One region of the Janthinobacterium sp. LS2A genome, then DNA from elsewhere that is predicted to be linked to it. Evidence: predicted binding sites of a transcription regulator. Region 1 holds the regulator's gene; each other region holds the start of a gene.
The links. The regulator HrcA, encoded in region 1, represses chaperone genes, less so after heat shock. The targets are predictions, from matches to a motif close to TTAGCACTCNNNNNNNNNGAGTGCTAA.

Region 1 (9,882 bases):
ATACTTGTCGCCATCGGCAACACGCGATGCCAGGGTGAAGGTCGTGCTGCCCTTGGCCACCGTGGTTTGCGCATTGCCGTTGATCAAGACCAGGCCGTCGGCTGTCAGGCCAGTCACCGTGCCGCCAACCGTGTAGCTATTTTGCGTGCACACGACCGCTGCCTGGATGCTCAGGTAATGACCGGCCGAACCGGTCCCGCCACTGATGGCGCAAGTCATGTGGGCTGGCTGGGTCTGCACGGTGATGTTGTAGTCGGTGCCATAGTCGATGCGCTTGGCAAAGGTAAACGAGGTCTGGCCGGCTTTGACCGGGAGCGGGACGCCGCCGTTGGCCAGGACGAGGCCGTCGGTGTTCAAGTTGCTGATGGTGCCACTGACATCATACGAGGCCTTGCCGCCGCAAGCAGCCAGTCCCAGGGTCAACAGCAGCGCGGCGAGTGGGCGCAGGCAGGATAACTTCATGTATTTCTCCAATATAGTGGTGACGAATCGCGTGGCTTACTGCGCCGTGCAGTTCAGTGTGGCGCCGGTCGTGGCGGCTGAGCCCATGGTGCCGACAACATCGCGGCCGTTGGCGCTGGCAGAGCCCACGAAACTGCACGTCTGGCCCGCTGGATACGTCGCTATGGAAATATTGTAGGCGATGCCGTCATTGACAGCCGGGAACGTATAGCTGGTGCTGCCTTTCAGCGGGCTGGTGCTGGCGTTGCCAATGGCCAAGGTCAAACCGTCGGCGGTCAGGCCCGTGATCGTGCCGCTCAGCGGGTAGGTATTGGTCGTGCAAGTCACCAGGGCAGTGGTCACGGTATAGCTCGATGCCTTGCCTGCGCCATTGGTAATCGTGCACACGGCGCCTTTGGGCTGTTGTGCGATGCTGATGTCGTAGCGGTCATCGGTGTTGACCAGCTTGGTGAAAACAAACGAGGTCTGGCCTGCGGAGACCGGCAAGCGTTCGCCATCATTGAGGAGAATCAGGCCGTCTTTTGCCAGATTGGACACTTGGCCACTCAGATACAGGTTGCCGCCGCTGCCGCCGCAGGCTGCCAATGTGACGGCGCAAGCCGCCGCCAGCATCGAGCGCAGGTACAAATTTTTCATACATTCTCCAAAACGAATTAGGTTGGGTAGCGCAACGCGGACGCTGGCGCCGCATTGGAATGGCGCCTATTTTAGTCTATCTGGCAAGCTGAATGATCTTGCCTTGTATCACCCTGTAACAATTTTTCGCCGGGAAGCGCTGGCCCGGCCCCATTTCACGGGGGCGCAGCCATGCCGGTGGCGGCGATCGGTGCGACAATAGATGCAGGCTGCGCACTGTGGCGCGGCATCCACCGTGAATCCCATGTCCCTTGCTCCTGTAAAACCTCCCGTGCCGCCCAAGGCCATCCTGTTCGACCTCGACGATACTCTGTGGCCCATCGCGCCCGTGATTGCCGCCGCCGAAACCCTGCTGCACGACTGGCTGGCCACGCATGCGCCCAAGGTGGCGCAGCAGTTTTCCATCGAGGTGCTGCGCCAGCACCGGCTAGCCATGCTCAATGAACAACCGCATTTTCATGGCAACCTGATCGAGCTGCGCCGCGCGGGCTTGCTGACCGCCTTCGAGGCCGCCGGCGAGGATCCGGCCCTGGTCGATGGCGCCATCGCGCAGTTCCTGGCGGCGCGCCATCGCGTCCAGCCGTATGACGATGTGTTGCCTGGCCTGGCCTGGATGGGCCAGCGCATGCTGGTCGGCTCCATTTCGAATGGCAATGCGGACCTTGAAATTATCGGCCTGGCGCAGCATTTCAAGGTATCGATCGCCGCCAGCGATTTCGGTGTGGCCAAGCCCGACGCCAGCATCTTCCTGGCCGGTTGCGCCGCGCTGGGCGTGGCGCCCCATGAAGCCGTGTATGTCGGCGACGATCTGTATTTCGATGTGACGGGGGCGCAAGGGGCGGGCATGCGTGCCGTGTGGATGAACCGCAAGGGCAGCGACGCCCACCTGGCCGCCGGCGTGCAGCCCGACGCCATCTGCGCCAACTTTGATGAATTGCTGCTGTGGCTGCAGGGGCAACTGGAAGATTGATCGCCGCCGGGCGGACGAACGTGCATAATAGGCGCTGTTGATGCACGTTCGGCCGCTTTCGTTGCCGCTTGCTTAACAAAATACTTGCTTAAATAAAAAACCATGCAACTCGATACACGTGCCCAAACACTGCTGAAAGCCCTGGTCGAGCGATATATCGCCGACGGCCTGCCGGTCGGTTCGCGCGCCTTGTCGAAAATTTCCGGCCTCGACCTGTCGCCAGCCACGATCCGCAACATCATGGCCGATCTGGAAGAGCTCGGTTATGTGTCCAGTCCGCATACCTCGGCCGGACGCATCCCCACGCCGCGTGGCTACCGCATCTTTGTCGACACCTTGCTGACTGTCCGGCATCTGGATGAGCATCTGGTGGAGTCGCGCATGCGCCTGCAGACGCCGCAGCCGCAAAAAACCATCGCCAACGCGGCGCAGATGCTGTCGTCGCTGTCGCAGTTTGCCGGCGTCGTGCTCAGCCCGCGCCGCGAATCCGTGTTCCAGCAAATCGAATTCCTGCGCCTGTCCGAAAAACGCATCCTGCTCGTCATCGTCGCGCCCGGCGGCGACGTGCAGAACCGTTTATTGCTGACGGAGGCCGACTATACGCCGGCGCAACTGGTGCAATCGGCCAATTACATCAACCAGAATTATGGCGGCCTGTCATTCGAAGCCGTGCGCGTGCGCCTGCAGGGCGAGCTGCGCCAGTTGCGCGACGACATGGGCAGCCTGATGCAGGCGGCCGTGGAAGCGGGCAGCGAGGCGATGGCCGACCATAGCGACGACATGGTGATTTCCGGCGAGCGCAACTTGCTCAGCGTGAGCGATCTGTCATCGAATATGCATTCGCTGCGCCAGATGTTCGACATGTTCGAGCAAAAAACGGGCTTGATGCAGCTGCTCGACGTGTCGAGCAAGGCGACGGGCGTGCAGATTTTCATCGGCGGCGAATCGAACCTGGTGCCGATGGATGAAATGAGCGTGGTGACGGCGCCGTATGAAGTCAACGGCAAGATCGTGGGAACGTTGGGAGTGATCGGACCGACGCGCATGGCTTACGAGCGCGTCATTCCGATTGTCGATATCACGGCTAAATTACTGTCAAGCGCGCTCAGCCATCATTGATCGTACTGCCTGATGCGCCAGCCGCTCCATGGGAGCGGCAAGCACGGATCAGGCGGTTTTGTGCGGGCAAGCCGTCTTGGTACAGTTGCCGTAGATGGCCAGCGCGTGTTCGGCGATCTTGAAGCCGCGCTCTTCGGCCACTTTTTGCTGGCGGATTTCGATTTCTTCGTCGAAGAATTCTTCGACCCGGCCACAGTCGAGGCACACCAGGTGGTCGTGGTGGGAGCCTTCGTTGAGTTCGAAAATCGCCTTGCCGGTTTCAAAATGGTTGCGGTTGAGCAAGCCTGCCTGTTCGAATTGGGTCAGGACGCGGTAGACAGTTGCCAGGCCGACATCCATATTATCGGCCAGCAGAATCTTGTAGACGTCTTCCGCCGTCAGGTGGCGTACCGGGCTACTCTGGAAGATATCGAGTATCTTCAGCCGTGGCAGGGTGGCTTTCAGGCCGCTTGCCTTGAGATCACTAGGATTGTTACTCATGTTTGTTGCTCGTATGTGGGTCAGGTGCTTTATCATATAGCGTTTTAGCGGGGAGTGCCAAAATATGCATTTTTTGGCAGGCCGGCCACTCCTGGCGTTTTGTTCATCAAATTGAGGTCATTTATGCGCGTAACACCGGCTGTATTGCCATCTCTCTGGCACCGTATTTCATTCCGAGCACCAGTCGTGGCAGGCATGGTCTGTGTCGCGCTGGCCATGTCCGGCTGCGCCAGCCGTGGCATCCTTGGCGAAAAGCCGGCAGCTGCTCAAAAAGAAGGCAAGGAACTGGTCCCCGAACAGGGCGCACAAACGACCACCATTACGCCGCTGCAAAAATTCATGTGGTTTTTCTCGCCCTACCGTCCTGACATTCAACAAGGCAACTTTGTCTCCGAAGAGATGCTGGCCCAGTTGAAAGTGGGCATGACGCGCGACCAGGTGCGCTTCGTCCTCGGCACCTCGCTGCTGACCGATATCTTCCATGCCGACCGCTGGGATTACCCATTCCGCCTGGCCCGGGGCAGTGGCGAAACCACCAGCAGCCGCGTGGTCGTGTACTTCGGCAAGGATGGTAAAGTGGAACGTTTCGAAGGCGGCAACTTGCCGACGGAGAAAGAATACATCGACCGTATCGCCGGTCCGTCGCCGTTCGCCAAGGTCGCCAAGGCCGACGTGCCTGCCGCCGCTGTGCCATCGCCCGTGGCGCCAAGCGCCGTGCCGGTGCCAGCCGATGCCGCCCCTGCCATTCCTGTGAGCAAGCCTGAAGTTGCACCTGCACCCGCAACGGCACCTGCCGCCGAGCCTGCACCTGCTGCCGAACCCACCAAATAAGCTGTTGTAAGAGAATAAAATGACTGAACTGAAAATTGCCATCGCTGGCGCCAGCGGCCGCATGGGCCATATCTTGATCGAAGCGGTCAGCAACGCGCCCGACGCCGTGCTCGCTGGCGCACTCGACCGCGCCGGTTCGCCGTCTGTCGGCCAGGATGCCGCCGCTTTCCTCGGCAAGCCTGCCGGCGTGCTGATCGAGTCCGACCTGGCCACCGGCCTGGCCGGCGCCGATTACCTGATCGACTTCACGCGTCCTGAAGGCACTTTGCAGCACCTGGCGTATTGCGCCGAGCACGGCGTCAAGATGATCATCGGCACCACCGGTTTCGATGACGCTGGCAAGGCCGCCATTGCCGCCGCCGCCGAAAAGACGGCCATCATGTTCGCGCCGAACATGAGCGTGGGCGTGAACGTCACCATGAAGCTGCTGGAACTGGCCGCGAAAAGCCTGTCCGAAGGCTACGATATCGAGATCATCGAAGCGCATCACCGCTTCAAGGTCGATGCGCCGTCGGGCACGGCCCTGCAAATGGGTGAAGTGGTGGCCGGCGCCCTGGGCCGCGACTTGAAGGAATGCGCCGTGTACGGCCGCGAAGGCGTGACGGGCGAACGCGACCCGTCAACCATCGGCTTTGCCACCATCCGCGGCGGCGATATCGTCGGCGACCATACGGTGCTGTTTGCCGGCATCGGCGAGCGCATCGAGATCAGCCACAAGTCGAGCAGCCGGGTCACCTACGCCCACGGCGCACTGCGCGCCGCGCGTTTCCTGGCCGACAAACCGACCGGCCTGTTCGACATGCAGGATGTGCTGTCGCTGAAGAACTGAGGAGCACCATGGCCACTGCCATCCTGAATGGAAAAGACATCACCGACGAAGCGAGTTTTCACGCGCAATGCGTGCAAGCCTTCGGTTTCCCCGAGTTCTACGGCAACAGCATGGATGCCTGGGTCGATTGCCTCAGCTATTTGCGCGACGACGAAAACATGACGCAATTCCGTTTGAAGCCGAACGAAGTGCTGGAAATCGTTGTGCAGGATGCGGCAAGCATGAAGGCGCAAGTGTCTGATTTACTGGAAGAAATCACCTTCTGTATCGCCGGCATCAATGAGCGCTATGACGATTATGGCGAAAAGCCGGCGTTGAAGCTGGTACTCAAGTAAATAGAATCGTAGGTCGGATTAGGCCCTGCGGGCCGTAATCCGACAACATTGTTGGCGCTGGGTGCGGTGTCGGATTACGCGCAAGCGCTAATCCGACCTACGTTCTTCCCATCAATCTTTACACCACCTTGCGCTCGCGCAAACCGTCAATCTCCGCACTGTCCAACCCCAGCCACTGCTGCAGCACTTCCTGCGTATGCTGCCCCAGCAATGGCGGCGGCAAACGGTATTGCACTGGAGACTGAGACAGGCGCACGGGATTGGCCACCAGCGCCACCGTGCCCGCCGTCGGGTGCGGCATCTCCACTTTCAAGCCACGCGCCACCACTTGCGGGTCGGCAAAGACCTGGTCGATGCGGTTGACGGGACCGCAGGGCACGGCTTGCGCCTCGAACGCGCTGATCCACTCGGCCGTCGTGCGCATGACCGTGGTCTGGCGCATCAAGGGGATCAATATCGCCCGGTGCGCCACACGCTGCGGATTGGTGGCGAAGCGTTCATCCTGCGCCCATTCCGGGTGGCCGACGACGGCGCAAAAGCGCGAAAACTGCCCATCGTTGCCGATCGCCAGAATCATGTCGCCATCGGCCGTGGGAAAGTCCTGGTAAGGCACGATGTTCGGGTGCGCATTGCCCATGCGCTGCGGCACTTTGCCGCCGCACAGGTAATTGGCCGCCTGGTTGCCCAGCGCCGCCACCTGCACGTCGAGCAAGGCCAGGTCGATATGCTGGCCCAGGCCCGAGCGTTCCCGTTCGGCCAGCGCCGCCTGCACGGCGATGGTGGCGTACAGGCCCGTCAGGATGTCCGTCTGCGCCACGCCCACTTTTTGCGGCCCGGCGCCCGGCTGGCCATCAGGCACGCCCGTGATGCTCATCAAGCCGCCCATGCCCTGGATCAGGAAGTCATAGCCGGCGCGCGCCGCATACGGCCCATCTTGGCCGAAGCCCGTGATGGAGCAGTAGACGAGGCGCGGATTGAGCGCCAGCAAGCTGGCCGCGTCGAGGCCATATTGCTTCAATCCATCCAGCTTGAAATTTTCCAGCAGCACGTCCGATTCGGCAGCCAGCTTGCGCACCAGGGCCTGCCCTTCGGGCGCGGCCAAGTCGATGCACAGGGAGCGCTTGTTGCGGTTGGCGCACTGGAAGTAGGCGGCTTCGGCCGTGTCGCGGCCATCCTCGTCTTTCAGATACGGCGGACCCCACGAGCGCGTGTCGTCGCCGCGGCCAGGCTGTTCAACCTTGACGACGTCGGCGCCCAGGTCGGCCAGCATTTGCCCGGCCCACGGGCCGGCCAGCACGCGCGACAGGTCGAGCACGCGCAAGCCGGTCAGCGGCGCGGGCCGCAAGGTGGAAGCCAAGGCGTCCATTAGTTGAAGGCGGCGATGCCGGTGATGGCGCGGCCGATGATCAGCGCGTGCACATCGTGCGTGCCTTCATAGGTGTTGACCACTTCCAGGTTGACCAGGTGGCGGATGACGCCGAACTCGTCGGAAATGCCGTTGCCACCCATCATGTCGCGCGCCACTCTGGCAATATCGAGCGCCTTGCCGCAGCTGTTGCGTTTCATGATCGAGGTGATTTCCACGGCGGGCGAGCCTTCATCCTTCATGCGGCCCAGGCGCAAGCAGCCTTGCAAGCCCATGGTGATTTCCGTCAGCATGTCGGCCAGTTTCTTTTGCACCAGCTGGTTCGCGGCCAATGGGCGGCCGAATTGCTGGCGGTCCATCGTGTATTGGCGTGCCTTCAGGTAGCAGTCTTCGGCCGCGCCCAGCGCGCCCCAGGCGATACCGTAGCGGGCGCTGTTCAGGCAAGTGAACGGGCCTTTCAGGCCGCGCACGTCGGGGAAGGCGTTTTCTTCAGGGCAAAATACTTCATCCATGACGATTTCACCGGTGATGCTGGTGCGTAAGCCGACCTTGCCGTGGATTTCCGGCGCCGACAAGCCTTTCCAGCCTTTTTCCAGCACGAAGCCGCGGATCGCGCCTTCATCGTCCTTGGCCCAGACGACGAACACGTCGGCGATCGGGCTATTGGTGATCCACATCTTTGCGCCCGACAGGCTGTAGCCGCCCGGCACTTTACGGGCGCGCGTGACCATGCTGCCAGGGTCGGAGCCGTGGTTCGGTTCCGTCAGGCCGAAGCAACCGATGTATTCGCCCGTCGCCAGTTTCGGCAGGTATTTCTGTTTGGTTTCTTCGTTGCCGAAGGCGTTGATCGGCACCATCACCAAGGACGATTGCACGCTCATCATCGAACGGTAGCCCGAATCGACGCGCTCGACTTCGCGTGCGGCCAGGCCGTAGCAAACATAGTTCAGGCCGGCGCCGCCGTATTCTTCGGGAATGGTGGTGCCCAGCAAGCCCAGCTCGCCCATTTCGCGGAAGATGGCCGCATCCGTGCGGCCATGGCGGAACGATTCGAGTACGCGTGGCACCAGGCTGCCCTGGCAATAGTCACGGGCGGCTTCCAGCACGGCGCGTTCGTCGCCCGTCAGTTGTTCTTCCAGCAGCAGGGGGGAATTCCAGTCGAATACGGTTTTGCTCATCACAGGCCTCGCAGGTGAGCGCCGGTGATCGGCGCAAGATTGAATATGGCTCATGGTAGGTTTTTGCCTAGCCTTGCGCAAACGATTTTTTCGCACCCAGACATGCGTTCTACGCATATCTTGCGTCATACTAGGAGCCTTTCACCGGCCGGATAATCCCATGTCACGCAAAATTCCCATGCTGCAAGCCTTGAACTGCTTCGAAGCGGCTGCGCGGCACCAGAGCTACACGCATGCGGCGCGCGAACTGTCGCTGACGCAAAGCGCCGTGTCGCGCCAGATTTCATCCCTGGAAAGCTTTCTTGGCGTGCAACTGTTCCAGCGCACGCGCCATGGCGTGTTGCTGACCAGCGCCGGCGCCGCGTATGCGCGGCAGATCGCGGCGCGTCTCGATGGCCTCGAGCGCGACACGCTCGACACCATGGCGCGCCAGGGTGGTGGTGGCGCCTTGCAGCTGGCTTCGGTCCCCACGTTTGCCACGCGCTGGCTGATGCCGCGGCTGGCTTCACTGGCAGGCTTGCACCCGGATATCGTCGTGCACATCGATGCCTATACGAAACCGTTCATGTTTGCCGATACGGAATACGACGGCGCGCTGTACGCGGGAACGCCCGAGCAGCTGGCGCGCTGGCCCGGCACGCGCGCCACCTTGCTCATGCATGAAGAAATCGTGCCCGTCGCCAGCCCACGCCTGCTGGCGGCGCGCAGCGCCTGGCAGCCGCAGGATTTATTGGAATTGACCTTGTTGCAGCAAAGTACGCGCCCGGGCGCCTGGCGCCAGTGGTTCGACGCCATGCAGGTCGATGGGGAACTGGCGCGCTACGGCGCCCGCTATGAACTGTTTTCCATGCTGGCCATGGCGGCCGTGCAGGGGCAGGGCGTGGTCTTGCTGCCACGCATGCTGGTCGAAGCGGAACTGGCGCGCGGCGAGCTGCGCATCGCATGCGAGCGCCCACTGCGCGGCCAGCGCGCGTATTACCTGATCACGCCCGAGGCGGCGCATGAAAAACTGGCCTTGCAGCAGTTCCGGCGATGGTTGCAGGACGAGGCGGCTTAGGCGACCTTGGCGGTATCGAAATGGGGATTGTCGATCAGGCCGATCTGGTTGCCGAACGGGTCGAGCAATTCCACCGTGCGGATGCCGTCGCCCACGTCCGTGATCGGATGGTGCAGGCTGCCGCCCAGCGCCACGATGCGCTCGACCTCTGCCTCGATGCCGTCCACGCCCCAGTACGTCACGCTGCCCTGCGTGCCCGGCTGGCCGTCCGGCAGCAAGCCCAGCTCGAAGCCGCCGATATTGAAGCCGACATAGAAGGGCTGGTCGAAATACGGCGCCGTGCCGAATACCTGGCTGTACCAGGCCTTGGCCTTGTCCAGGTCGGGGACGGGATAGGTGACGGTGCGTAAACCTTTGATCATGTGCTACTCCTGATGAATGAAGAATACGGTCATCATGCCACCGGCGCGCGGCGTGTGATTGTAAAAATGGAAGGTATTCAAGTGCGCCGGCCCGCCAGCCACGCTTCTGGCGAACTGTGGGCGAAATCCTGGAAGTCGTGGATCAGGTGCGACTGGTCGAAATAGCCATATTGCAAGGCCACTTGCGCCCAGTCCTGTTGTCCGGCCAGGCTTCGCATGCCCTGGCTGGCCGCGCGAAAACGGCAGATGCGGGCAAA
Region 2 (9,882 bases), 720 kb from region 1:
GGGCCTGGCCTGGCGCCGCGACAATCCCTCCGCCGTGCTGCAAGGTTTTTTGGCGCTGCTGCGCAAGCAGATCGGCGCTACCGCCGATTAAAATTAAGTGGCCGCTAAGACAAAAAACGGCCAGCGCCCCCATACTACGCAACCTTGGCTTTAAACAAAGAAAGAAACCCCATGCTGATACACCCGATGCCCGACCCGATAGCCATCCAGATCGGCCCGCTCGCCGTGCACTGGTACGGCCTGATGTATGTGCTGGCCTTTGCCCTGTTCATTATCCTGGGCCGTGTGCGCATCAAGCAGCCGCACATCGCCGTACTGGGCTGGAAGAAGGAAGACCTCGATGACATGCTGTTCTACGGCATGCTGGGCGTGGTGATCGGCGGGCGCCTGGGCGAAGTGCTGTTCTACCGTCCTGAATACTTCATGCACAATCCGCTCGAGATCTTCATGGTCTGGCATGGCGGCATGTCCTTCCATGGCGGCTTCCTCGGCGTCATCGTGGCCATGTATCTGTGGAGCCGCAAGGCGGGCCGCAACCTGTTCGACGTGCTCGACTTCATCGCCCCGCTGGTGCCGCTCGGCTACGCGGCCGGCCGCCTGGGCAACTTCATCAATGCCGAACTGCCGGGCCGCATCGCGCCGGACACCCTGCCGTGGGCCATGCAGTGGCCGGGTATTCCCTATCCCGTGCACCCGTCGCCGATCTACCAGATGCTGGTCGACGGCATTTTAGTATTCATCATCCTGTGGCTGTTTGCGCGCAAGCAGCGTCCGCGCATGGCCGTGGGCGCCATGTTTACCCTGCTGTACGGCTGCGCGCGCTTCTTCACCGAATACTTCCGCACGCCGGACTGGGAAGTCGTGTGGCTGGGCGTGCCGATCACGTCAGGCCAGATGCTGTCCCTGCCGATGATCGTCGGCGCCATCGCGCTGCTGGTGTGGGCATATAAAAGCCAGGTGATGGGCACGCCGCCCACCAAGGTCCGCCCGGCCAACACGTAAAACCGCTGTTCCCAGGTGGCGCGCCAGGCAGGCGCGCCACTTTCCCTCCCCCGCCTCCCGGCAACATTTCCCTCAACACAATTAAATTTCCTCGCGGAATAGACTTGCTGTTGACATCTCGGTATCATCGTTTTCACATGCCGCCACCGGGGAGTGCCTTGCCATGCCGCCTGCCGGACAACAACTGACGTACTCGATTGCGCTGGGTGCCAGCTATGTGCTGGCGCAGCTGGCCTTGACGGCCTGGGCCGGCACGCACGCGCCGTACGTCAGCTATGCGTTCAACATTGTCGCGCCCCTGCTGGCGCTGGCGGCCTGTTGCCGCTGCGCCTATCTCAGCGCGGCGGGCGCCGCCAGGACAGGCTGGGCCCTGTTCGCCGTGGCCATGCTGTTCTGGAGCACGGGCATGATATTGTCCGCCTGGCAGGATCTGAGCGGGCAAGTGGCATCCGACGCCACGTATTTTTCCGATTTCGCCTATTTCATGTATGGCGCGCCCCTGCTGCTGGCCATGTCGTCCGTGACGCACAGCCATCCTTCGCGCACCTTACAATGGCTCGACGCCGTGCAAGTGCTGCTGGCGGCCTACCTGGCCTATACGGCCATCTTTTCCGTGTCGCCATTCGACCAGCGCTCGATCGCGCCGATTCCCGCCAGCCTGCTGGTGCTGACCTACAACGTGGAAAACCTGGTCCTGGCCTGCTGTGCTTCGCTGCGTCTGCTGGCGCACCGCCGCGATGGCGGGCAAGGCCGCTTTTACCTGCTGCTGACGGTGTTTTTATGGTGCTATGCGGGCTGCGCGGCCGCGTATAACTATCTGACCCTGCATGGCGTGACGCAAGCATGGAGCGAAGTGCTGCCCAGCCTGCCGTTCCTGCTGCTGGTGCTGCTGGCTACGCGCGTCACGGCGGCGCAATCCGCAGCCGAAAATACGCAGGCGCAGCAAGCCCCGCAAAAGCTGACCCTGCTGATCGACAATTTCAGTCCCATCTTCTTTACGGCCGCCTTGCTGGGCCTGGGCTTTGCCGTCATGCGCGCGCATTTCTACCTGGCGGCGGCGTCGCTGTTCGTCGCACTGCTGGTCCACGCGCTACGCTCGGCCACCCTGCAAAGCCGCTACATGCAAAGCGAGCTGGCCTTGCGCGCCGCGCATGACAAACTGGAAAAACTGTCGCTGACGGATGGCTTGACGGGCATCGCCAACCGGCGCTGCTTCGACCAGACATTGCAGCTGGAGTGGCAGCGCGCCGCGCGCAACCATCAAGGGCTGGCACTGCTGATCATCGATATCGATTTCTTCAAAAGCCTCAACGATACCTTCGGCCACCCGTATGGCGACGCCTGCCTGGTGCGGATCGCGGCCGCCCTGCACTCGGCGCTGCCACGCGCCAGCGACCTGGCGGCACGCTTCGGCGGCGAGGAGTTTGCCGCCATCCTGCCCGCCACCGATGGCGACGGCGCGCTGGCCGTGGCGCACAAGATGCAGGAAGCGATCGCCGCGGCCGCCATCGTCCACGCGCCGTCGCGCGGCGGCCTGGTGACGGCCAGCATCGGCCTGGCACTGAGTGACGGCGGCCAGACGCCGGAACAATTGCTGGCCGCCGCCGACCAGGCCCTGTACCGGGCCAAGCAGAATGGCCGCAACCGGGTCGAAGCCTAGCCTTTCAGCTTATTGGTAATGACTTTCCATTGCGCCGGCGTCACGGGCGTGATCGACAGCCGGCTGCCCTTCTTGAGCAGCAGCATGTCTTCCAGCTCCGGCATCTGGCGCATCTCGGACAGGGGCAGCAGCGCCGTCTTCTTTACGCCGCGCACGTCGACGCTGATCCAGCGCGGCTGCTCCTGTGTGGCCTTCGGGTCGAAATATTTGCCGCCCTCTTCAAACTGGCTGTGATCGGGATAGGCGCCGCTGGCCACTTCGGCCAGGCCCGCCACGCCCGGCTGCGGGCAGCTCGAGTGATAGAACAGCACGCCATCGCCTGGCTGCATGCCATCGCGCATGAAGTTGCGCGCCTGGTAGTTGCGCACGCCGAACCACGGCATGGTGTGCTTGGGCGCGGCCATCAGGTCGTCGATGCTCACTTCATCGGGTTCGGATTTCATCAGCCAGTATTGTTTCATGCAGACTCCGTATCAAAGTGACAGACGTAAAAAAACGGTTGCGCATCAATGCTGCAACCGTTTTCAGTTGTACTACCAAGTTACTGCGAATTGGGCCCCGCCTGTGCCGCTATGCCGGCATCCCGAACCAAACGGTTCAAGGTGGTCACGTTAGTTCAATTTCGGGTTCGTCGAACGAGCGACGCTCACTCCCATCAAACAAAATTCGCAACCGATGCGCATAAATGGTTCAAGGAATATATGGCAATCGCGAACACCGCAGGGTAGACCCAAGTTTACTCCTTTGATCGCGCATCGCAAAGACAAATCGTCGCGTGCACGCTTAAAAAAGGTTTTCCTGGGGCGTCAGAGCGCTATCCAGGACAGTATGCATGGCCGAGATTTTCTGCTTCACTTCCAGGATCGTCAATTCCGACAGCGGACCTTGCGGCGACTTCACGGAGAGGAACTCCGCGGCCACGCCCAGGGCGGCCAGTACGGCGATGCGGTCGTTGCCCTTGACCTTGCCCGCGTCGCGGATGGCTTTCATTTTGCTATCGAGATAGATCGCCGCTTCGCGCAGCGCACGCTCTTCGCCGTCGCGGCACACCATGCTGTAGGACTGGCCCATGATATTGACATCGACACGCGGCATCACGCTTCCTTCTCGTTCTCGGCAATATAGGCGCCCGCTTCCGAAGCGGCTTGCTCCAGGCCGGCTTGCACCAGTTCGGGAATTTTTTCCAGCAAGGCTTCCACCCGCTCCTGCGCCTCGCGCATGCGCTGCACGTACAGGGCGTTCTCGGCGGCCAGCGCGGCGTTATCCTTGCGCAGTTGCGCGTTTTCACGGCGCAGCGCATGGGTCATTTCGGCCAGCAGGCCTATTTTGTCGGATAATTCGTTGAATTCGGAAATCATCCCGCCACTATAGGGCGGACGCTCCATGGGCGTCAATCGAATCACGCCGCTGTCACACATATTTACATCAATGCAGGTCAGTTGCCGTGAAATACACGCTTTTTCCGGCGCTTTTCGCCAAGTGCGCGCATCTGCCAGCGCCGCGATGGCAGCGTTTTACTCGTCGACGTAATCGGGTTCGATATCGAGTCCGCCATAGCGGTTTTCACAAGAGCGGCGCGTCAGCGTCTGTTGTCCGCTCTTGCCGTCAAGCACCATCGTCAAATCGCGGCAAGTACGGCCGTAGCTGCCAGGTTTGGCGTCCGTGCCCGAAGGCGTCAGGCGCACCGCCAGCGGTACCGCATTGCCCAGTCCCTTGTTGCTCCACTGGCGCGTCTTGCCATCCTCTTCATCCTTCAATGTGCGCACGGCGGCCGTCAACAGGGCTTGCTTTTCCTTGGCATTCAGTTTGGCGATGGTGACGTCGGACAGGAAAGGCGGATACACGACGGGCGCCGGATCCTTGCCCTGCACATCCCAGCGGCCGCTGTTCTGCGAACAGGTGCGGCGGCTCAGGTCCTGCGACTTGCCGCCCGCCGTGACGACGAATTTCAGGTCGCGGCAGATGTGCGCCTTCAGGCTGTGTTCCGTCATGCCGGAGTTGCTGAAGTTATATGTGACTTTGACCGGCACGCCGCGGTCGCCGCCGTTGTCCCACACGTGCGCTTCCTGGTCGTCGTCATCCTTGTTCAGATCGTTGAACAGGCCACCCAGCAGCATTTCCTTTTGCTGCGGCGTCAGGGCGGCCACAGTGATCTCGTCGACGATGGTGGGCGTTTGCGCGGCGGCATTGCCCAGGCAGGCGAGGCCGATGACGGTGGCGCCCAACAGGCGCAGGGCGGTACGGGAAGTGGTCGATGGCATGGCGTGCTTTCTCGTGCAGGTGGCGATATATGGTGATATTGATATGCAATTACAATCATCTTATCAAAGTCCATAGTAAAACTGTGTTTCCTGTACGTACAGGAACGCCGTTCGCCTGACGGGCATGCTAGAGTCGCGCCTGTTGCTGACGCCCGGGAACGAGGCTTGCGTTTGCGCAAACCCTGCGTAAATGCAGGCTGCGCAGAACGTCTAAGCTTATCTTCCCGGAGAATAAGCCCTTGAATAAGCCCCCTACCGTCCCTATAATTAGCACTCGTTAGTAGAGAGTGCTAACAAACTCTTTCGTAGCAATCCTCAGGACATGATGGTGTCTGCCGGGCAACAGCAGGGAACGCTACGCGGCGGGCGACGCCGCGATGCCACCACTGCCTAGCTGGCACGCACTCGATGACATGGGGTTTGCTTGACCGTTGCGGGCTGCTTTCAACGGCGGTCACTGAAAGCACGCCTGGCGCTGTGCCAGGCATGTATTCATTTAGCAACACCTATCCATTGAACTTTAAGGAGTTTTGTATGAATCTGCGCCCATTGAACGATCGCGTCATCGTCAAACGCCTCGACCAGGAAACCAAAACTGCGTCCGGCCTCATCATTCCTGATGCAGCTGCTGAAAAACCGGATCAAGGCGAAGTCCTTGCCGTAGGCAATGGCAAGATTCTCGACGACGGCAAAGTCCGTCCTCTGGATGTCAAAGTGGGCGACCGCGTCCTGTTCGGCAAATACGCTGGCCAAACCGTCAAAGTTGACGGCGATGAGCTGCTGGTCATGCGCGAAGAAGACATCATGGCGATCGTCGTCAAGTAATTGTTTCCACGTTGTAGACAGATACATCCCGAAACTCAGGAGAATTGAACATGGCAGCTAAAGAAGTAGTATTCGGCGACGCAGCGCGCGCCAAGATGGTCGAAGGCGTCAATATCCTCGCCAACGCAGTCAAAGTCACCTTGGGCCCGAAAGGCCGCAACGTCGTCCTGGAGCGCTCGTTCGGCGCCCCTACCGTCACCAAGGATGGTGTGTCGGTAGCGAAAGAAGTTGAACTCAAAGACAAGCTCATGAACATGGGCGCGCAAATGGTCAAGGAAGTTGCTTCCCGCACCAGCGACAACGCCGGCGACGGCACCACCACCGCAACCGTGCTGGCACAAGCCATCGTGCGCGAAGGCATGAAGTTCGTTGCCGCCGGCATGAACCCGATGGACCTGAAGCGCGGTATCGACAAGGCAGTTGCTGCCACCGTCGAAGAACTGGCGAAAATCGCCCGTCCTTGCACCACGACCAAAGAAATCGCCCAAGTTGGCGCGATCTCGGCGAACTCGGACTACTCGATCGGCGAGCGTATCGCTGAAGCGATGGAAAAAGTCGGTAAAGAAGGCGTCATCACCGTGGAAGACGGCAAGTCGCTGAACGACGAGCTGGACATCGTTGAAGGCATGCAGTTCGACCGCGGCTACCTGTCGCCATACTTCATCAACAACCCAGAGAAACAAGTTGCCGTACTGGACAGCCCATTCGTCCTGCTGTGCGACAAGAAAATCTCGAACATCCGTGACCTGCTGCCGGTACTGGAACAAGTCGCAAAAGCTGGCCGTCCACTGCTGATCATCGCAGAAGACATCGAAGGCGAAGCGCTGGCGACCCTGGTTGTGAACAACATCCGCGGCATCCTGAAAACCTGCGCAGTGAAAGCACCTGGCTTCGGCGACCGCCGCAAAGCCATGCTGGAAGACATCGCTGTCCTGACCGGCGGCCAAGTGATCGCTGAAGAAGTCGGCCTGACCCTGGAAAAAGTGACCCTGGCCGAACTGGGCCAAGCGAAACGCATCGAAGTGGGCAAAGAAAACACCATCGTCATCGATGGCGCCGGCGAAGCTGCCTCGATCGAAGCACGCGTGAAACAGGTGCGTGTGCAGATCGAAGAAGCGACCTCGGACTACGACCGTGAAAAACTGCAAGAGCGCGTCGCCAAACTGGCTGGCGGCGTTGCCGTGATCAAGGTTGGCGCAGCCACCGAAGTCGAAATGAAAGAGAAAAAAGCCCGCGTTGAAGATGCACTGCACGCTACCCGCGCTGCCGTGGAAGAAGGCATCGTGCCAGGCGGTGGCGTAGCCCTGCTGCGCGCACGCGCCAACATCACGGTCAAGGGCGACAATCCTGATCAAGACGCTGGTATCAAGATCGTCCTGCGCGCAATGGAAGAGCCACTGCGCATGATCGTGCAAAACGCTGGCGAAGAAGCTTCGGTCGTCGTGGCAGCCGTACTGGCTGGCACGGGCAACTACGGCTACAACGCTGCCAACGGCACGTATGGCGACATGGTTGAAATGGGCGTCCTGGACCCAGCCAAAGTGACCCGTTCGGCACTGCAAAACGCCGCTTCGATCGCTTCGCTGATGCTGACGACCGACTGCATGGTCTGCGAAATCGCTGACGACAAAGCAGGCGGCGGCATGGGCGGCGGCATGGGTGGTATGGGCGGCATGGGCGGCATGGACGGCATGATGTAATGTCCGGCGGCCAGTCGCGCAGGCGACGGCACGACTGGCCGCATACGCCGGGACAGGGCTGGCAGACCAAAAGCTGTCAGCGCCTCCCCGGCGGCCCCGAAAGCCACCTTCTACGGAAGGTGGCTTTTTTTCGTCTATGAATTTGGCAAACCCGTTTGGCAAACCCGTTGGAAAGCCCGGCGATTGCCCGCCTGCCCGTTTTGCTTTAGCATGGCCGCCATCGTCGTTCTTTCTCATCCCACCATCATGCCGCCACGCGCCTCTTCTTCCAAAACCACCATCATCGCCGGCATCCTGGCCGGCTTGCTGGCCGCCGGCCTCGGCGCTTTCTACCTGCACCAGCAATCCGCGCCGCACGGTGACCATGCCAAGGCCTCAAGCAGCCAGACGACGGCGCAAGAACAGAACGCGCGCGCCGTCGATGCCTTGCTGGCTTTGCCGGAAATCAAGGCCTGGTCGGCGCATATCGAAAAGGCTTCGGGCGGCCGCGCGCACGGCGCCGTGATGGAAACGTCGCCCGAGACGCGCCTCGTCGATGGCGTCGCCTGCTATCAGCTGAGCTTTTTCGAAAGCACGCCCGATGCGGCGCACCGCTGGGAAAGTTTCGTCGTCACGCCCGACGGCAAGCGCATCCTCGTCGACGACACCGTCAGCGGCGACCTGATCAGCCTGGAACAATGGCGCAAGGACAACGCGCCCATGCAGCGCATCGCGACGCAGTAACGCCCTACACCGGCGAGCCTTGCGGCGGGACGCTGGCGTTGCAGCGCAAGCTTTACTTTCTGGCATCGAAGACCGATACTCGCCCACATGCCCGCCATCACTGTCCGCCCCCTCACGCCAGACGACGCCAGCGCCTACCGCGCGCTGCGCCTGGCCGGCATCGCCGAACTGCCCGCCGCCTTCTGCACCACGCATGCGGCGGAAAGCGGCTTGCCGCTGGCACGGATAGCCGAGCGCTTGCGCACCACATCGCACCAAATAATATTTGGCGCTTTCGACAAGAAACAATTGATCGGCATTGCCGGCCTGCGCCGCGAACCGATCGCCGTCGTGCATGACAAGGCCAGCCTGTGGAGCGTGTACGTGGCGCCGCAGGCACGCGGGCACGGCGCGGGACGGCAACTGGTGCAGGCCGCCATCGCGCACGCCTGCGGCGTGCCCGAACTGGCCCGCGTGCGCCTGGCCGTGGCACAGGACAACAACGCGGCATTGACCCTGTACCTGGGCTGCGGTTTTACCCTGGCGGACGGTCCCGCATCGGATGGCATGCTGCAAATGCAACTGTTGCTGCCCCGCCCTGCCCTTGCAAGTGCCGAAAGTAATGTCTTTATGAAAATCAATACCTTACAAATCCCTGCGAAATAGCGGACAGGCCGTTTTTTCTGTTGCAAGCAAACGCGGCAGGCCTTAGCATCGCGGCTTACAAAAAAAACTTGGGGAGAGCCAATGTCATCGGCCGAGACACAAACCGCCACGGGCAAAATGCCCCGGCAAATACCGTACATCATCGCCAACGAAGGCTGCGAACGCTTCAGCTTTTACGGCATGCGCAACATCCTGACGCCATTCCTCATCAGCACCTTGCTGCTGATGATCCCGATCGACCAGCGCACGGGCGAAGCCAAGCACGTGTTCCACACCTTCGTCATCGGCGTGTACTTCTTCCCGCTGCTGGGCGGCTGGCTGGCCGACCGCTTCTTCGGCAAATACAACACCATCTTCTGGCTCAGCCTCGTGTATTGCGCCGGCCATGCCTGTCTGGCCCTGTTTGAAAACAGCGTCAACGGCTTCTATTTCGGCCTGTTCCTGATCGCCTTCGGTTCCGGCGGCATCAAGCCGCTGGTGGCCTCGTTTGTCGGCGACCAGTTCGACCAGACCAACAAGCACAAGGCCAAGCTGGTCTTCGACCTGTTCTACTGGATCATCAACTTCGGCTCCTTCTTCGCGTCGCTGCTGATGCCGCTGTTCCTGAAAAAGTATGGCCCGTCGATCGCCTTCGGCATCCCCGGCCTGATGATGCTGGCCGCCACCATCGTCTTCTGGATGGGTGCCAAGAAATACGTGCACGTGCCGCCAGCGCCGCCGAACCCCGATTCGTTTACCCGCGTGGCCCGCACGGCCCTGCTGGCCCGCGTCGACGGCGGTTCGCGTCCCGGCCTGTACGTGGCCTACGTCGGCGTGATCGGCGCCCTGTATGCGTTCTACAGCATTCCTGAATGGGGCTTCGTGATTTCCGCGTGTACCGCGCTGGTATTGCTGCTGGCCTTCGGCAGCATCGGCACGGCCATGCAGTTGGAACGCGCACGCGGCATCCACCCTGACGAAGCCGTCGAAGGCGTGCGCGCAGTGCTGCGCATCCTCGTCATCTTCGCCCTCGTCACGCCGTTCTTCTCGCTGTTCGACCAGAAGGCCTCGACGTGGATCGTGCAGG
Region 3 (9,882 bases), on a different contig from region 1:
CGCCGCCGCCATCAGGCGCTCGCCCTGCAAACCCACTGAACCGGCTGGAAAGCGCGGCAATTGCGGCGATCTCCGTGGATAGCCGCACAATGTTGCCAATCGAACAGTAAAGCATGAAGGGCCGGGCGCGCTCTGGTAGAATAGCCGGATCAACAGTGTCCGGCGCCGCCGGGCCTTAGGTCAGCACCCGCCACCACACATCCATGTTTAGTTTCTTCAAGAAAAAACCCATCGCTCCCGAGGCTGCGCCAGCCGAGCCTCTCGTCCTTCCCGCCGCCACGCCGCCTGCCGCGCCAGCAGCAGCCCCGTCCGCTGAACCGCTGAGCGGCGCGCCGGCCGAGCTCGTGCCCGTGATCGTGGCCGCCGAACCCGAGAAAAAATCGTGGATGACGCGCCTGAAGGCCGGCTTGTCGAAAACCTCGAACACCTTGTCCGTGCTGTTCGTCGGCGCAAAGATCGACGACGCCCTGTACGAAGAGCTGGAAGCGGCCCTGCTGATGTCGGACGCCGGCATCGACGCCACGGAATTCCTGCTCACGGAATTGAAGAAAAAGGTCAAGGAAGACAAGCTGCTCGACGCCGCCGCCGTCAAGGCCGCGCTGAAAGTGCTGCTGATCGAGCTGCTCTCGCCACTGGAAAAGCGCTTCGAGCTGGGCCGCCACAAGCCGCTGGTGATGATGATTTCCGGCGTGAATGGCGCCGGCAAGACCACCACCATCGGCAAGCTGGCCAAGCACATGCAGTCGAACAACCAGTCCGTGCTGCTGGCTGCGGGCGACACCTTCCGTGCCGCCGCGCGCGAACAGCTGATGGTCTGGGGCGAGCGCAACAACGTTACCGTGATTTCGCAGGAATCGGGCGACCCGGCCGCCGTGGCCTACGACTCCGTGCAGTCGGCGAAAGCGCGCGGCATCGACGTGGTGATGGTCGACACGGCGGGCCGCTTGCCGACGCAGTTGCACCTGATGGAAGAATTGAAGAAAATCAAGCGCGTGATCGGCAAGGGCATGGATGGCGCGCCGCATGAAACCCTGCTCGTCATCGACGGCAACACGGGCCAGAACGCCCTCACGCAAGTGAAGGCGTTCGACGATGCCCTGCAGTTGAGCGGCCTGGTGATCACCAAGCTGGACGGCACCGCCAAGGGCGGCGTGCTGGCGGCGATAGCCCGCGTGCGTCCCGTGCCCGTGTACTTCATCGGCATCGGTGAGAAAATTGAAGACTTGCAGCCGTTCGTGGCTGCCGAATTTGTCGAAGCGCTGCTCGGATAAGCCTACCTACATGATTGAATTTCAGCACGTCTCCAAGCAATACTCCCCCGATGCCGTGGCGCTCAGCGACATTTCGCTCAGTATTGCCAAGGGCGAGCTGGTGTTCCTGGCCGGCCCGTCCGGCGCCGGCAAATCCACCCTGCTGAAAATGATCGCCGCCATGGAACGCCCCACTTCGGGCAAGCTGATCGTCAATGGCCAGGACATGGCAAAGATCAAGCCGGCCGGCGTGCCCTTCCTGCGTCGCAACATGGGCCTGATCTTCCAGCAGCAAAAGTTATTGAACGACCGCTCCATCCTGGCCAACGTCATGCTGCCGCTGCTCGTCGTGGGCGCCCACAAGGCGGCCGCCGAGCAGCGCGCGCGCGCCGCACTCGACAAGGTGGGCTTGCTGGACCGCGCCATGGCGCGGCCGCTGTCGCTGTCGGGCGGCGAGCAGCAGCGCGTGTCGATCGCGCGCGCCATCGTCAACCGGCCGCAGATCATCCTGGCCGACGAACCGACGGCCAACCTGGACCGCGCCAGCGCCAACAAGGTGCTCGACGCCCTGAAAGCCTTCCACTCGGTGGGCGTGACCTGCCTCATTTCCAGCCATGACGAACAGATGCTCGACGCCGCCGCCCGCGTGATCCACCTGAAAAACGGCCAGCTGGTCGCCATCGACAAGGCCACGCAAGCGCCCGTCTTCGCCCCGCCCGATCCCGATTTTGCACCGCCCCCCGGCCTGGACGACGCGCAGGGAGAACAGCCATGAGAGGCTGGTTCCGTCAACACCGCTTCGCGCTGGGCTCGGCGCTGATTCATTTACGCAAGTCGCCAGGCGGCTTTCTGTTGAACGTCGTCGTCGTCGCCATTGCCCTGTCGCTGCCGTTCGCCGGCTTGACCATGCTCGACAATGTGCGCCCGATGTCGGAACAGATGTCGGTCGACCCGGAAATCAGCGTCTTCCTGAAGATTGACACGCCGCGCGAGCAAGCAGTGGCCCTGGCCAGCGCCATGCGCAAGATCGTGGGCGAGCAAAAGGCAAAGATCGTCTTCATCCCGCGCGAACAGGCGCTCGACACGCTGAAAAACAAGAATGGCCTGGCCGATGTGCTGAGTACCCTGGGCGACAATCCCTTGCCCGACAGCTATGTGCTGAAACTCGACGCCTTCAGCAGCGCCAGTGAAGCGCAGGACGTCGATGCCGTGGCGGAACAGCTGCGCCACTTGCCCGGCGTGGAATCGGCGCAAGTCGATTCGGCCTGGGTCAAGCGCCTGGCGGCCCTGCTGGGCGTGCTGCGCCTGGTGCTGCTGCTGCTGGCCATCACCCTGGGCGTGGCCGTGATCGCCGTGGTCTTCAACACCATCCGCCTGCAAGTGATGCAGCAGCGCGATGAAATCAGCATCTCGAAACTGATCGGCGCGACGGACACCTTCATCCATCGCCCCTTCTATTACACGGGCGCCCTGCTGGGCCTGTGCGCCGGCGCGCTGGCCCTGGGCGCCGTGGCGCTGGCCTTGCAACCGCTGAATACCGCGATTGCCGAGTTTGCGCGCCTGTATGCGTCCGAATTCCAACTGGTGCCGCTGGCGCCGCTGCCGATGGCGGGCTTGCTGGCCGTCAGCGCCGGCCTGGGCCTGATCGGCGCCTTCCTCTGCGTGCAGCGCCACCTGGCGCGCCTGAACTGACCATCCCTTCCATGGCGGCGCTCCTGGCGCCGCCATGCGCGTCACCCTCCCCCGTCTGCTGTTATCTTGATATTAAGCAAGTATTCTTAAGGCTCGCTTCAGCCAGAGGCCGTAGACTAGCTACGTGGTCAAATCGCTGTTCAGAGATATATATCAAGCATTAATCCGCCATAGTATTTAGGCTATCAGGACGATTAAATGTGCTGATTGGCACTCTCAGGCAGAGAGTGCTAATATAGGGACATACCAAAGGCAGTAGCGCCATGGACGCCAGATGAAGATGGTGCCGCGCTCTGCAAGTGCAAGACCGGATACGCAAAAACGAACAGACAACAGGACCACGTCGCGTGACGTGGCCAACTGGAACAAAGCAAGACTACGAGGGAGAAAACATGACTATGATGTCCGCAACGTCCGCATTGGTTCCGACCAAAAGTAATGCGCTGGGCCTCGGTTTCACTGGCAATCTGGGCAATATCGACGCCTATATTTCGGCCGTGAACCGCCTGCCCATGTTGACCCACGACGAAGAAATTTCGCTGGCGAAACGCCTGCGCGAAAAAAATGACCTGGCCGCCGCGCAAGAGCTGGTGCTGTCGCACCTGCGCCTGGTGGTCTCGATTGCCCGCGGCTATCTGGGCTATGGCTTGCCGCATGCCGACCTGATTCAGGAAGGCAATATCGGCTTGATGAAAGCCGTGAAACGTTTCGATCCGGACCAGGGCGTGCGCCTGGTGTCGTACGCCATGCATTGGGTGAAAGCCGAGATGCATGAGTACATCCTGAAAAACTGGCGCCTGGTCAAGGTCGCGACGACGAAGGCACAGCGCAAGCTGTTCTTCAACCTGCGCAGCCACAAGACGGGCCTGGACGCGATGACGCCGAAGCAGATCGATGCGCTGGCCAAGCTGCTCGACGTGAAGCGCGAAGAAGTGATCGAGATGGAAACGCGCTTGAGCGGCCGCGACATCGCGCTGGAATCGCCGACCGACGATGAAGACGACAAGTTTTCGCCGATCGCCTACCTGTCGTCGGAGCAAAGCGAGCCGACCAAGGTGCTGGAAGCGGAACAAGTGACGCGTTTGCAATCGGAAGGCCTGGAAACGGCCTTGAGCAAGCTCGACGCCCGTTCGCGCCGCATCATCGAAGCGCGCTGGCTGGCCAACGACGACGGTTCCGGCGCTACCCTGCACGCGCTGGCGGAAGAGTTCGGTGTATCGGCCGAACGCATCCGCCAGATCGAAGTGGCGGCGCTGAAAAAAATGAAGGGCGCCCTGGCCGCCTGGGTGTAATCGCAAGCAATGCCGCAATGCAAAAGGCGCCGCAAGGCGCCTTTTAGTTTTACAAGTTGATGTTTATCAACAGATAAACATGGCAGCCCATTAAGCTGCGGCCAAGCCCTTGACGAGGACTTCGGCGACCAATTCATTCAGATCCGCGCCGCGCTCCTTGGCCAGGGTCTGCAATTGCAAGACCAGATCGCTGTTCAGCTTGACGGCGAATGGCACCAGGCCCAGGGCCTGGTCGCGCTTGCGCTGCTCGCGGCGGTCGACGACCACCGCTTCCTTACCGAATGCACCGGCGCCGGGAACATTCATCTTTCCCATCAGTTTCTTGGCATCGCTTTTGGCCAGGTCGGTTTTTTTCATGGTTGTTTCCTGATTTTCAAAACAGCCATTTTACGCAGTAATCGGCGCGCCGCGTGGCTGGCGCGTCAATTCATCGGCAGCACGCCAATAGTGCGCCAGAAAAATATCATTTTGTTACTATCATTTTATCCCACGCGTGCACAGGCACGCCCGGGACGCTCTACCTGAAAGGAAAAACATGCATTCTCTGACCCGCTCTTACCGCACCATGCTGCTTCCCCTGTTCTTCGCCTGCCTGGCCGTGCTGGCCGGCTGCGGCGCGGCCGGCAGCGCCGGCGACGCGGAAAACACGCCGCGCAGCGTCACCCACGTGCTGTCGCCGGGCGAACAGGTCGCCATCACCGCCACCGATACCCTGAAACTCGAACGCGTCAACGACAGCCGCTGCCGCAAGGGCGCTGTGTGCGTATGGAAAGGCTACGTCAGCTACAGTTTCAGTTTGCTCAACAGTGCGGGCGCCACGGACATCGTCCTGTCCGATTCCATGCCCGGCGCTTCCAGTTCCGTCACCGTCAACCACCTGACGTTTACCTTGCTCGACGTCGATCCGGCCACGCCGCCAGCCCTGAACGCAGAACAGCCCACCTACCGGGTAAAGGTCAAGATCACGCAGGGCGCCCTGCCCCGCTAAGCGCTAGGCATCGTGGCGCTGGCGGCTGTCGGTCGGCGCCTGTTGCCGGTCCAGCATGCCGTAATCGCGCACGACGGCGGCGATGCGCAGCCGGTAATCGTCAAATACGCCCTGCCGGCCAGCCGCTTGCGCCGCGCGGTGCGCTTCCAGCTGCCGCCACTGCGCCAGCGCCGCCTCGTCGCGAAAGAAAGACAGCGACAGCAATTTTCCTGGATCGCTCAAGCTGCTGAAGCGCTCGATGGAAATGAAACCATCGACTTCATCAAGCAATGGCCGCAGCGCGGCCGCCAGGTCCAGATACTGCTGGCGACCTTCGGCGCTGGGCCAGACTTCAAAAATCACGGCGATCATGCGCTGGCTCCTTGCGTAAACACGGGGATGCGGGCGTTCAGCGACGCTTGATAACGCCACGCCAACGCCATGTCTTCCAGCCCGTCGGCCCACGCCTGCAAACAAGCCATGGCGATGGCGTGCGCGATGGACTGACCAGGGCAGAGGTGGCGGCCATGGCCAAAGCCCAAATTCGCATGGCCGGCGCTGGCCAGCACGACGACGATCATCTGCCCGGCCGGCACGTGCACGCCATCGAACTCCACGTCTTGCGCCATGTAGCGGCGCGTGTTGTGGATCGAGGGATCATGGCGGCTGACTTCGCGCAGCATGGCCGGCCACCGCTCAGGCGATGCGCACAGTTGCGGCAGCAACTCCGGCTGCGCGTGCAAGGCAACGATGGCATTGCCCAGCAAGCCGGCCGTGGCGTCGCACGTCTGCGACAACAAGCCCACGAGGTTGGCCAACAGGCCGCTCCCCATGACATCGGTCTCTGTCACGATACTGGCCAGCAGGCTGCCCGGCCTCGCGTTGCCCTCGCGCAGCAAGTGGCCAAAACCTTGCAGCAGGGAATCGGCCGCCTCCTGCGCGCCGGCCAGTTGTTCACCATTGCTCAGCGGCGATAGGCAGGCAACAAAATCACGCGTCCAGGCGGCCAGCGCCGGCCATTGCGCTGGCGCAAAGCCCAGCAATTGGGCCATGGCGAACAGGGGCAGTTGAAAAATCGCCTCGTTGAGCTGGGCGGCGCTGGCGGGAACGCGGTCACCAGCGAGATGTGCGACCTGCCGCTGCAGCCGCGCCAGGTCCACCTGGGCCAAGGCGCGCGCCAGCACCTGTTTCGGCACGGCATGCCGCTCGCCATCGTTCATGCGCACCAGTTCGGCAAAAATCGTACCGCACGGCGTGCCAGCCAGATTCTGCGGCACGGCCAGTCCCGGCGGGCGCACGCGGCAAGCGGGATGCTCGAGCACGGCCTGCACGCCGGCCGCGCCCGTCGCCAACCAGCAATCGAGTGCCGCATCGAAACGCAGCGGCGGGCCGTCCGCCAGGCGGCGATAGTAGTCATACGGCGCCGCATGGGTGACGGCGGAAAAAGGGTCGGCGGGGGCGGCGAGATGCATGCGCATTCCATTGCAGTGAAGTGGGGACACGAGTATGCTGGTCCTTCCACCACAACACTTCGCCAGCGAACGAATCATGGATGACAAACTTCCCTCGGCCGACATGGGCCTGGCGCAACTGGCCGGCGCCATCGCCGAACCGGCCCGCGCGCGCATGCTGTGCAGCCTGCTCGATGGCCATGCGCGCACGGCCACGGAATTGTCGACGCTGGCCGAAGTGGGCGCCTCGACGGCCAGCGCCCATTTGAGCCGCTTGCGCGACGATGGCTTGCTGTCGATGGTGGCGCAGGGCAAGCACCGCTATTACCGCCTGGCCAGCACGGAGGTGGCGCGGGCGCTCGAAGCGCTGCTGGTGGTGGCCGGCGTGCCGGCAACGCCGTTTACGCCCTCGACACCGGACCGCTTGCGCCATGCGCGCACCTGCTACGACCACATGGCCGGCACCGTCGCCGTCGCCCTGCACGACCAGTTGCACGCACAGGGCTGGCTGCTGGACGACGGCGGAGAATATCGTCTGTCGGAAGCGGGCGCGGCCGGCATGGCGGCCCTGGGCATCGACGTGCCGCAATTGCAGCGCCAGCGCCGCCGCTTCGCCTGTGCCTGCCTGGACTGGAGCGAACGGCGCGCCCACCTGGGCGGCGCGCTGGGAGCCGCACTGCTGCAACTGGCCCTGCGCCAGCGCTGGGCCGAGCGCGAGCTCGACAGCCGCGCCCTGCGCATCACGCCGGCCGGCGAGCGGCGCCTGCTGGCCGCCTTCGGCGCTTGCTGAGGGACACACGATGATCGCGTTCCAAGACCTGGCAAAACAATACGGCAGCTTCGAAGCCGTCAAGCCGCTGACCTTGCAAGTGGGCAAAGGAGAAGTCTTCGGCTTCCTGGGCCCGAACGGGGCGGGCAAGACCACCACCATCCGCATGCTGATGGGCATCCTCGTGCCCAGCAGCGGGCGCGTGCTGGTCGACGGCCTCGATTGCCACCGCGACGGCGCCGCCGTCAAGCGCAAGGTGGGCTATTTACCCGACAATCCCATCTTTTACGATTATTTGCGGGGCCGCGAAATCCTGCAATTCGTGGCCGAAATGCATGGTTTTTCACGCATGGAAGCGGCCGCCCGCGCCGCGCGTCTGCTGGCGGAATTCGGCCTCGATGAAGCGAGCGAGGATTTCGCCGTCAATTACTCGCTGGGCATGAAAAAGAAACTGGGCCTGGCTTGTGCGCTGATACACGATCCGGCCGTGCTGATCCTCGATGAACCAATCAACGGCCTCGACCCGCGTGCTTCGCGCGACGTGCAGGAACGCTTGCTGCGCATCGCCGCGGCCGGCACCACGATCTTCGTTTCCACGCATTTGCTCGATATGGCGCAAAAACTGTGCAGCCGCGTTGCCATCATCCACCGGGGCGCCCTGGTCGCCACGGGCAGCCTCGACGATATCCGCCAGCAGTTGTCCAGCGACGGCAGCCTGGAAGACATCTTCTTGCAACTGACCGATGAAACGTCGACGGCATGACACCGGCGCCACCCACAGCCTGGCGCGCCGTCTGGCTGCTGACCCGCTTGCGCCTGCAGCGCCTGCTCAACGTCAGCGGCCGGGGCTTGGCGTTCAATCGGGGGGGCAAGAGCCGGCCCGCCACGCCAGGCAAGAAACGGGGACGCTGGCTGCTGGGCGCGCTGCTGCTCTTGCCCATGCTGTTTTCCTCCGGCAATATCGCCCGCCACAACCTGCTGAACATGCATTGCCTGCTCGACCAGGTGGCCGTTTGCCAGGCCAAGGGCAGCATGAACGCGGGCGAGCGCGTGCTGGCGCCCGTCATCGCCCACTTGATCGAGCAACCCTTCAGTACGGCGCTGGCGGGCGCCCTGACCCTGCAATTGGCCCTGCTGTGGCTGGTCAGCGTTCTGCTGCCGCTGGGCATGGGAGAACTGTCGAAGCCGGACTGGGACCTGGAATGGCTGGTCACCCTGCCCGTCGAGAAAAGCAATTTGCTGTGGGCGCGCGTGCTCGAACGCACGCTGGTCAACCCGCTCGGCCTGCTGGTGCTGTGGCCCTGCACCACCATGATCGCCTGGTATTCGGGCCAAGGCTGGTTTTCGCCGCTGTCGGGTCTCCTTGCCTGCCTGCTCCTGCTGGCCCTGGCGGCCATGCTGCGTACCCTGGTCGACACGGGCTTGCGCCTATCACTCAGTCCCGCGCAGCTGGGCAACCTGCAGGCGCTGCTGTCGGTGGCCGGCCTGTTTCCCATGTATATGGGCATGTCGTTCGGCATGGGCACGGGCGGCTTCGCGTATGCCTGGGCCGCCGCCATGCCCGCCTGGAGCGCCTGGACACCACCCGGCCTGCTGGTGAGTTTGCTCAATGCCCGAGGTGCGACAGCGGCCTTGCCGGCCATCCTGCTGCTGGCGCAATGCTTGTGCTTGATGCTGTTGGGCATGGCACTGCTACGCCACCAGCTGCGCCACGGCGTGGTGGGCGCGAGCCAGCGCGAGGCCAGCCGCAAGCCGTTCCCGGCGGCACCGCCCACAGGCAAGTGGCACGCCAGCATCGGCACGGTGATCCAGCGCCGCGAACTGACCTTGCTGCTGCGCGACCGCAATTTTCTCGTGCAAACCCTGCTGCTGCCCTTGCTGATCCTCGGCGGTCAGGCCGTATTCTCGGGTCAGGCGCGCGACCTGCACGAATTGCTGTCCAGCCCCGCCTTGCTGGCCTCCACCGGCTTTTTCCTCGGCACGTATGTGCTGATGATGTCGGCCTTCCAGACCCTCAACAAGGAAGGCGGCGCGCTGTGGCTGCTGTACACGTTTCCCGTTTCCGTCGAACAGGCACTGCGGCAAAAGGCACAGCTGTGGGCCGCGCTGGCCCTGCTGTATCCATTGATCCTGTTTGGTGCGGCGCTGGCCTGGCAAGACGCCTGGCGCTGGGAAATGGCGGGTTTGATGCTGCTGGCGCTGGCCGGCATCCCCCTGTATTCGCTGATCGCCGTGGCGCTGGGCGTGTTTGCCAGCGATCCTCTGGCGACCGAGGCGACGTCAAAAATACGGCCTGCCTACACGTATCTGTACCTGCTGCTGACGGGCCTGTACATCGCCGCCCTGGCGGCCGGCAGCCTGGCGCAGCAGCTGGCCTTCGTCGTACTGACGGCGGCGCTGGCAGTGGCCCTGTGGCAAAAAGCGCGCGATGAAATACCCTACCTGCTCGATCCGGCCGCCT

Region 2: the regulator HrcA is predicted to act here: its motif matches at 5,191-5,217, upstream of groES (co-chaperone GroES).
Region 3: the regulator HrcA is predicted to act here: its motif matches at 3,150-3,176, upstream of rpoH (RNA polymerase sigma factor RpoH).

Annotation. Positions count from the first base shown of each region.
Region 1 is NZ_JAZHPB010000002.1:839,392-849,273, reverse strand. Features, by position in the region: gene V3C40_RS09655 (hypothetical protein) at 1-462, opposite strand, end outside; gene V3C40_RS09650 (hypothetical protein) at 499-1,098, opposite strand; gene V3C40_RS09645 (HAD family hydrolase) at 1,343-2,068, shown strand; gene hrcA (heat-inducible transcriptional repressor HrcA) at 2,171-3,187, shown strand; gene fur (ferric iron uptake transcriptional regulator) at 3,236-3,667, opposite strand; gene V3C40_RS09630 (outer membrane protein assembly factor BamE) at 3,863-4,498, shown strand; gene dapB (4-hydroxy-tetrahydrodipicolinate reductase) at 4,518-5,327, shown strand; gene V3C40_RS09620 (barstar family protein) at 5,336-5,662, shown strand; gene V3C40_RS09615 (CaiB/BaiF CoA transferase family protein) at 5,781-7,028, opposite strand; gene V3C40_RS09610 (acyl-CoA dehydrogenase) at 7,028-8,206, opposite strand; gene V3C40_RS09605 (LysR substrate-binding domain-containing protein) at 8,367-9,263, shown strand; gene V3C40_RS09600 (VOC family protein) at 9,260-9,625, opposite strand; gene V3C40_RS09595 (helix-turn-helix domain-containing protein) at 9,703-9,882, opposite strand, start outside.
Region 2 is NZ_JAZHPB010000002.1:122,835-132,716, forward strand. Features, by position in the region: gene V3C40_RS06370 (LysR family transcriptional regulator) at 1-91, shown strand, start outside; gene lgt (prolipoprotein diacylglyceryl transferase) at 172-1,002, shown strand; gene V3C40_RS06380 (GGDEF domain-containing protein) at 1,166-2,662, shown strand; gene V3C40_RS06385 (EVE domain-containing protein) at 2,659-3,123, opposite strand; RNA gene ssrS (6S RNA) at 3,214-3,391, opposite strand; gene V3C40_RS06395 (cell division protein ZapA) at 3,446-3,757, opposite strand; gene V3C40_RS06400 (hypothetical protein) at 3,757-4,020, opposite strand; gene V3C40_RS06405 (hypothetical protein) at 4,177-4,923, opposite strand; gene groES (co-chaperone GroES) at 5,458-5,748, shown strand; gene groL (chaperonin GroEL) at 5,799-7,448, shown strand; gene V3C40_RS06420 (hypothetical protein) at 7,659-8,171, shown strand; gene V3C40_RS06425 (GNAT family N-acetyltransferase) at 8,259-8,816, shown strand; gene V3C40_RS06430 (POT-type proton-dependent oligopeptide transporter) at 8,898-9,882, shown strand, end outside.
Region 3 is NZ_JAZHPB010000009.1:62,444-72,325, forward strand. Features, by position in the region: gene V3C40_RS22815 (MerR family transcriptional regulator) at 1-39, shown strand, start outside; gene ftsY (signal recognition particle-docking protein FtsY) at 204-1,271, shown strand; gene V3C40_RS22825 (cell division ATP-binding protein FtsE) at 1,282-2,025, shown strand; gene ftsX (permease-like cell division protein FtsX) at 2,022-2,942, shown strand; gene rpoH (RNA polymerase sigma factor RpoH) at 3,341-4,234, shown strand; gene V3C40_RS22840 (hypothetical protein) at 4,325-4,591, opposite strand; gene V3C40_RS22845 (hypothetical protein) at 4,770-5,222, shown strand; gene V3C40_RS22850 (antibiotic biosynthesis monooxygenase family protein) at 5,226-5,573, opposite strand; gene V3C40_RS22855 (cytochrome P450) at 5,570-6,673, opposite strand; gene V3C40_RS22860 (ArsR/SmtB family transcription factor) at 6,750-7,442, shown strand; gene V3C40_RS22865 (ABC transporter ATP-binding protein) at 7,453-8,184, shown strand; gene V3C40_RS22870 (CPBP family intramembrane glutamic endopeptidase) at 8,181-9,882, shown strand, end outside.